2 regions of the Priestia sp. JV24 genome follow, and region 1 is predicted to be linked to the other one. Evidence: predicted binding sites of a transcription regulator. Region 1 holds the regulator's gene; the other holds the start of a gene.
The links. Region 1 encodes Rex, which represses fermentation and respiration genes when NADH is low (regulators of the CRP and FNR family bind a similar motif). Its sites were predicted from a motif close to TTGTGAAATATTTCACAA; they were not measured.

Region 1 (3,429 bases):
AGCAAGCAGAACAAATGCAGTTTATTTTTGGAGGCATGTTTTTATGAAGAATATCCCTTTAACACGAGGGTTTATTTATATTATTATGGGGATTTTATTCACCTACCTGGCTATTCAAAATGCTCAGGAAACCGTGTGGAACTTCCCTACGATCTTATTTGCACTCGTAGCCGCATTCGATTTCAGATTTGCGGTTCGCATTTTTATCTTGCACTATAAAATTAAAAAGTTGCAGCAGCAATATAAAAATCAAGATGATTCATCTAAATAAAAAAACCACTGTTTCAGTGGTTTTTTTACATACTAACATCTTCTCTTTCTTGCTCTGCCCTTGCCTTTAACACTTTGCGATACGAAATGCGGGAAATAATGATGCTGATTTCATACAAAATTAAGAGCGGCACTGTCACCATCATGTGCGAGAGCAATTCCGGTGGTGTAATCAGTGCGGCAATAACTAGCAGTACGAAATAGGCATACTTTCGAATTTGAGATAAAAACATAGGCGTTATAATTCCTAATCGCGTCAAAAACATGACGACGACAGGAAGCTGAAACAACAGGCCAAAAGGCAGTGTGAGCTGCATTAAAAAAGAAAAGTATTCATTAATGCCAATCACTTGGTTTACATTCAGCTCATCGGAAACCCGCGTCATAAAATCGACGACAAATGGAAACAACACAAAATAAGAAAAAGAGACACCGCCGATAAAGAGAAAAATGGAAACAGGAATATATCCAAGCGTTACCTTACGCTCTTTTTCATATAAACCAGGACTAACAAATGCCCAAAGTTGATACAGTGCAACAGGAGCTGCAAGTACACAGCCGATAATAACAGCAAACTGCATATAAATCTTAACTGGATCTGTTAGCCTAAATGCATTCATCGTTAAATTTTTTGCCTCATCAGCATGCTGTAAATAGACAATAACCTTATCCGCTATAAAAAAGCCGCCAATTGTGGCAATGACAAAGAAAAATAAAACAATTAAAATGCGTTTTCGCAGCTCTCCTATATGATCATATATTGACATTTCTTGTTCGGTCATACTATGATCACCCTTTTACTCTTTGTCATCTACTTGACGCTGTTTATCTTTTTCACGATCTTCTGATGCACCGCTAGCGGCATGCTTAAACTCTCTAAGCGTTTGCCCGACTGATCTTCCTAGCTCCGGTAACCGTTTCGGTCCAAAAATAAGCAGTGCTACAATCGCAATAATAATCCAACTACCTGCTCCAATCCCCATATTCCCACTCTCCTTATTAATTTAGACTTAAGGAAATCGTAACACAGTCCATCTTATTCAACAGGATAATTTTTCAAAAAGTAGACAAGCGACTGTAATTCTACAGCCAGATCAATATGATGCAGTCGAATCTCATCCGGTACGTTTAAGCGTGCAGGAGTGAAGTTTAAAATCCCTTTAATTCCGCAATTCACTAAACGATCGGTAATTTGCTGAGCCACAGTGGCAGGAACGGTTAAAATCGCCACTGAGATATCATCACTCATATAATCTTCCAATTGGTCAAGGTGATAAACCGGCACGTCGCCTACTTTTGTACCGACTTTATCTTCTATCACATCAAAAGCGCACTCAATTTTGGTGTTATTATTTTTAATAAAATTATAATTTAAAAAGGCCGTTCCCAGATTCCCTACGCCAATCAGTGCTACTTTCGTTACTTCATCTTGGTCTAACGTTTTACGGAAAAATGTAAGTAAATAATTTACATTGTAGCCGTATCCCTTTTTCCCTAATGCTCCAAAGTAAGAAAAATCCCGACGAATAGTAGCAGAATCAACTTTCACTGCCTCACTTAACTCCGCTGACGAAACACGCTGTTTACCAGAAGCATGCAAGTTTTTTAAAAAACGATAATAAAGCGGCAATCGTTTAGCCGTTGCTTGTGGTATTTTTAATTGTTCAGTGTTCACGTTGTACCCCCTCAGTTCATGTATGTCATTACTAACATTTTCAAGTCATATTGCATTACCTTTCACAAAGCCTCAACCGCTCCGAGGTAGCGCTTCCAATTCTCTCTCTTTTCTCTTGTTTTATATATACTCCGCTTCATACCCCGACTCCTTTTGGCTATCCAGCACTACTTAAAGTCGGTAGTTAGAACGAAGCAATTAGCCCTTCAAAGGATCCGTTTGTTAGTCATGACGGGTTTTCTACATCCATCATATATAAGTTCAGAGATGCACTTATCTCTTATTTTAACATAGTATCCTGTATAAAATGTGCAGGTAAAATCATTTTATTTCATGAATCAAAACATTCGCTTCATCATTTGTCCTTGTCCCTCTACAAATTACAAACGCTTGTAGGAAGAACTTGTAGTTGAAAATATGTTAAAATACACTATGGATATACTACTAGAGGTGAAAAAATGATTATTCTACAATTGAACGGTATTACAAAATACTATGGGGCAGAACCCATTTTATCGAATATAAAGTTAGAAGTACAATCAAAAGACCGCATTGCCCTAGTGGGACGAAACGGTGCTGGTAAATCAACTTTATTAAAAATTATTGCTGAGCAGCTTTCTTATGACAGCGGAGAAATTATTAAACCTAAAGGTGTTTCCATTGATTATATGGGACAAGATACAGTTCTTGAGTCAACACTCTCCATATGGGAAGAAATGATGACGGTCTTTGCTCCATTAAAGAAGATGGAAAAAGAATTACGTACGCTTGAAACGAAGATGGGCGATCCAGACATTTTTAATGATTCAGTTCAATACGAAAAACTAACCAAAGAGTACGATCAGCTTCAAGTAACGTTCAAAGATTTAGGCGGCTATCAATATGAAGCGGATACACGATCTATTCTTCACGGTTTCCGTTTTTCAAACTTTGACTATAGCACCCCTATTTCTTCCTTGAGCGGTGGACAAAAAACGCGCTTGGCTCTTGCAAAACTGCTTTTAACAAAGCCAGACTTGCTTATTCTGGATGAGCCTACCAACCACTTAGATATTGAAACTTTAGCATGGCTGGAACAGTTTCTGCAAGGGTATGAAGGAGCTATTTTAATTGTTTCACACGATCGTTACTTCCTTGATAAAGTCGTAAATCAAGTGTATGAAGTCACAAAAAAAACAACGGTCAAGTACACGGGCAACTACTCTAAATACCTTGTACAAAAAGCAGAGCGATATGAAAAAGAGTTGCGTCAGTACGAAAAGCAGCAAGATGAAGTCGCAAAACTGAATGATTTTATTCAGCGAAATATCGCCCGCGCATCGACTACAAAACGTGCGCAAAGCAGACGGAAACAGCTCGATCGAATAGAGTTAATAAATCGACCTAACGAAGGCGAAAAATCAGCTAGTTTTTCGTTTGAAATTGAGCGTCAAAGCGGAAATGAAGTCTTAAATCTCGAAAACGTGTCTATCGGATATGATGAA
Region 2 (3,429 bases), on a different contig from region 1:
CCCAAAATCAAAGCCTTCTAAAAAGATAAAACCAACAAAAAGAATGGATACTAGTAAATACCAGAATTCATTAAGAGAAAACATTGTATCCCTCCTTTGTAAATGGATCAGTTGATACTACTTTTGTATGTGCTTCGTGATCATGATCTGGACCTTTTTTAATTTCTTTAACGAACAAGAACACCATAATCACAGCTAAAATTAAATAAAAGAACGAAAACGAGATAATAGAAAACAGCAATTCACCTGCTGTTACACCAGGAGACACGGCATCTTCCGTTTTCATATAGCCAAATACAACCCAAGGCTGACGGCCAATCTCTGTCATAATCCAACCTGCTGAGCTTCCCAGGAACGGAAAGGCAATGGCAATCGTCATAATACGTAAAAATAGTTTGCTTTCTTGAAGTTTTTTACGAGAAAGCAAGTACGTGCCCCAAATGCCTAATGCACATAATACGCCACCTAGACCAGCCATAATGCGGAAACTCCAAAATGTTGTCCGAACGGGTGGAATATAATTTCCTGCTCCATATTTCGCCGTATACCGCTCCTGCAGCTCGTTCATCCCAGGAACGGAACCTGAAAATTTCCCGTATGATAAGAAGCTTAATAAATAAGGTATTTTGATTTCCCCCGTATTTTTCTTTTCATCGGGGTGAATATTTGCTGTCACCGTCCAAGCGCCTGGACTTCCGCTGTTTTCCCATAATCCTTCACTTGCGGCCATTTTCATCGGCTGTGTTTTAACTAAGTATCCAGCCTGTTCATGACCAGATAATGCAATTCCTACACCTGAAACTAACCCTACAATAATGGCAACTTGAAATGATTTTTTGGCAAAAGCCAAATGTTTTTTCTTCAAGAGCATAATGGCACTGACACCCGTGATAAAAAAGGCGCCTGTTGCAAACGAACCTAAAATGGTATGAGGGAATTCAACCCACAGCTGGCCGTTTGTTAGCAATTTAAAGAAGTCATTCATTTCTAAACGGCCATTATTCAGCTCCATTCCAACCGGATGCTGCATAAAAGAATTAGCCGTTAAAATAAAGAACGCCGAAAAAATAGTACCTAGACTAACAAGCCAAATACATAGACAGTGCAGCCATTTAGGTAAACGATCCCACCCGAAAATCCACAGTCCAAGGAAAGTGGACTCCATAAAAAACGCGAGCAGTGCTTCAATAGCAAGCGGCGCACCGAATACATCTCCTACAAACCTTGAGTACTCTGACCAGTTCATGCCAAACTGAAATTCTTGTAAAATACCTGTTACGACTCCGACAGCAAAGTTAATCAGGAATAAGTGCCCCCAAAACTTTGCCATCTTTTTATACTCTTCATCTTTTTTTACTACGTACATCGTTTCCATGATCGCTACTAAAAAGACAAGACCGATAGATAGCGGTACAAAGATAAAATGAAACAGCGTCGTTGATGCAAATTGAATACGTGATAGTATAACTGTATCCATCTTCTTTCTCCTTTCATATATAAGAACATTCATCATTTCCATAGATACTTTGCTCATTTCTGAGCATCTTTTACTTACATTGTGAAACATTGAGCATAATAATTCGAGAGATATGCTCAATGTTTCACATACATATGTAATATCTCTCTTTCTATTTACATAGTATAGTCTATTTTTTTAGCTGTGCACGTGCATTTTTTGAACGTTTTTAGACTAAAACGTGACTTTCTTGTGACAAAAAAGTGAAGGATCTCTTTATTTTTCTCATAAAAAAAGCACGCTCTGATTTGAGCTTGCTTCTCTATGGTCGATATTTTGCTTTGGCATTTAATTTAGACTGACGAATGATTTGGTTGATGACTTCAGAAAACACAATACCAATGGCAATTGAACCTGAAATCATAAAGGCTTTTGCTGCAAGACTAATCGCTTCATTATAGTTATTTTCTACAAAGTTACGCATGGCATCGTATGCTGTTCCTCCCGGAACTAGCGGAATAATACCTGCTACGGTGAAAATAATGATCGGCGTTCGATAAATTTTTGCGTAAATTTGACTAATAATAGCAATAAAGAAGGCCGATGCAACTGTGCTTGGAATTTCATCTACGCCATAGAACGTTAGCAAATAGTAAATGAGCCAGCCAATCATTCCGACAAAGCCACTTTTTAATAATGATTCACGTGGAACATTAAAGATGATCCCAAATGCTGCTGAAGCAATAAAACTTGTAATTATCTGCTCTACGATATGCATATGATGCCTCCCTTCTATAGAAGTGTAAATACAATGGCAATACCTGCACCGATAGCGAATGCCGTCAGAAACGCTTCTGCTCCTTTTGATAATCCAGACAGTAAATGTCCCGCCATTAAATCTCGCACTGCATTGGTAATGGATAAGCCAGGAACGAGTGGCATAACGGATCCAATAATAATTTTATCAATTTGCGTGCCTACTCCTGAAGCGACTAAAAGAGCTGATAAAAGTCCAATAACTAACGAAGCGGTAAACTCAGCAAAAAAGCGAATCGGAATAAGGCGGTGGAAATACACCACGGTTAAAAATCCGAGACCTCCTGAAAACATAGCTGGAATAAAGTCCGTCCATAAACCTTGAAACATGATTAAAAAGCATCCGCTAGAAATGGATGCAGCTGCAAGTTGAACCCATAGTGGAAAAGCTACGTTTGTTGCTTCAATTTCTTGTAGCATTTCATACGCTTCCTCCAAGGAGATGTTTCCTTGACTGATTGTTCTTGAGACGCTATTTACCATGGTTACTTTTTTTAAATCTGTCGTTCGTTCGGAAATACGAATTAACTTCGTTTTCGTCGGTTCTTTCGTTTCAAGTGAAAACATAATCCCTGTTGGCGTCACATAGCTGTGGGATTTTTTTATACCGTAAGACGCTGCAATCCGCATCATTGTGTCTTCTACTCGATACGTTTCTGCCCCGCTTTCTAACATAATTTTACCTGCTAGTAAGCTAACGTCCATAATTTCATATTTATCTAATTTTTGTTGTGTCATCAAATCGCTCCAAACATATTAAAGCTTGGTTTTTCCCCCTACAGCATACAGTGTATAAGAAAGAGGGAAGTGGACGCAATGGTTAATGTAAAAAAGTGTGGACTTTTTGTCTCACACTTTCAGGAATAGTATATACATTCCTTATCAATTCATACGTTTTGTGGTCTCGCGCTCTACTAATATAGGTGCCATTTTATACTGTATCTGATCTATTTCTTGCTGATCCTGAATTTGCTGAAGTAAGAGGTTTACTGCTTTTTCAGCCATTTTTTCCATCGGTTGACGGATAGTTGTTAGTGGAGGATGCGCTTCACTAGCTTCAGTAATATCATCAAACCCTATAACAGACAAATCTGATGGAACGTGAAGCCCATTTTGCCACGCACAGTGTATCACTTTCAGAGCGATGTAATCCGTAG

Region 2: the regulator Rex is predicted to act here: its motif matches at 1,557-1,574, upstream of OK414_RS27175 (cytochrome ubiquinol oxidase subunit I).

The regions. Positions count from the first base shown of each region.
Region 1 covers NZ_JAPCIN010000005.1:4,105-7,533, reverse strand. The annotation lists gene OK414_RS01095 (CPBP family intramembrane glutamic endopeptidase) at 1-47, shown strand, start outside; gene OK414_RS01090 (YdiK family protein) at 44-271, shown strand; gene tatC (twin-arginine translocase subunit TatC) at 297-1,052, opposite strand; gene tatA (twin-arginine translocase TatA/TatE family subunit) at 1,068-1,253, opposite strand; gene OK414_RS01075 (redox-sensing transcriptional repressor Rex) at 1,307-1,945, opposite strand; gene OK414_RS01070 (ABC-F family ATP-binding cassette domain-containing protein) at 2,404-3,429, shown strand, end outside.
Region 2 covers NZ_JAPCIN010000024.1:306,498-309,926, forward strand. The annotation lists gene cydB (cytochrome d ubiquinol oxidase subunit II) at 1-84, opposite strand, end outside; gene OK414_RS27175 (cytochrome ubiquinol oxidase subunit I) at 71-1,477, opposite strand; gene OK414_RS27180 (threonine/serine exporter family protein) at 1,779-2,234, opposite strand; gene OK414_RS27185 (threonine/serine exporter family protein) at 2,249-3,010, opposite strand; gene OK414_RS27190 (LacI family DNA-binding transcriptional regulator) at 3,155-3,429, opposite strand, start outside.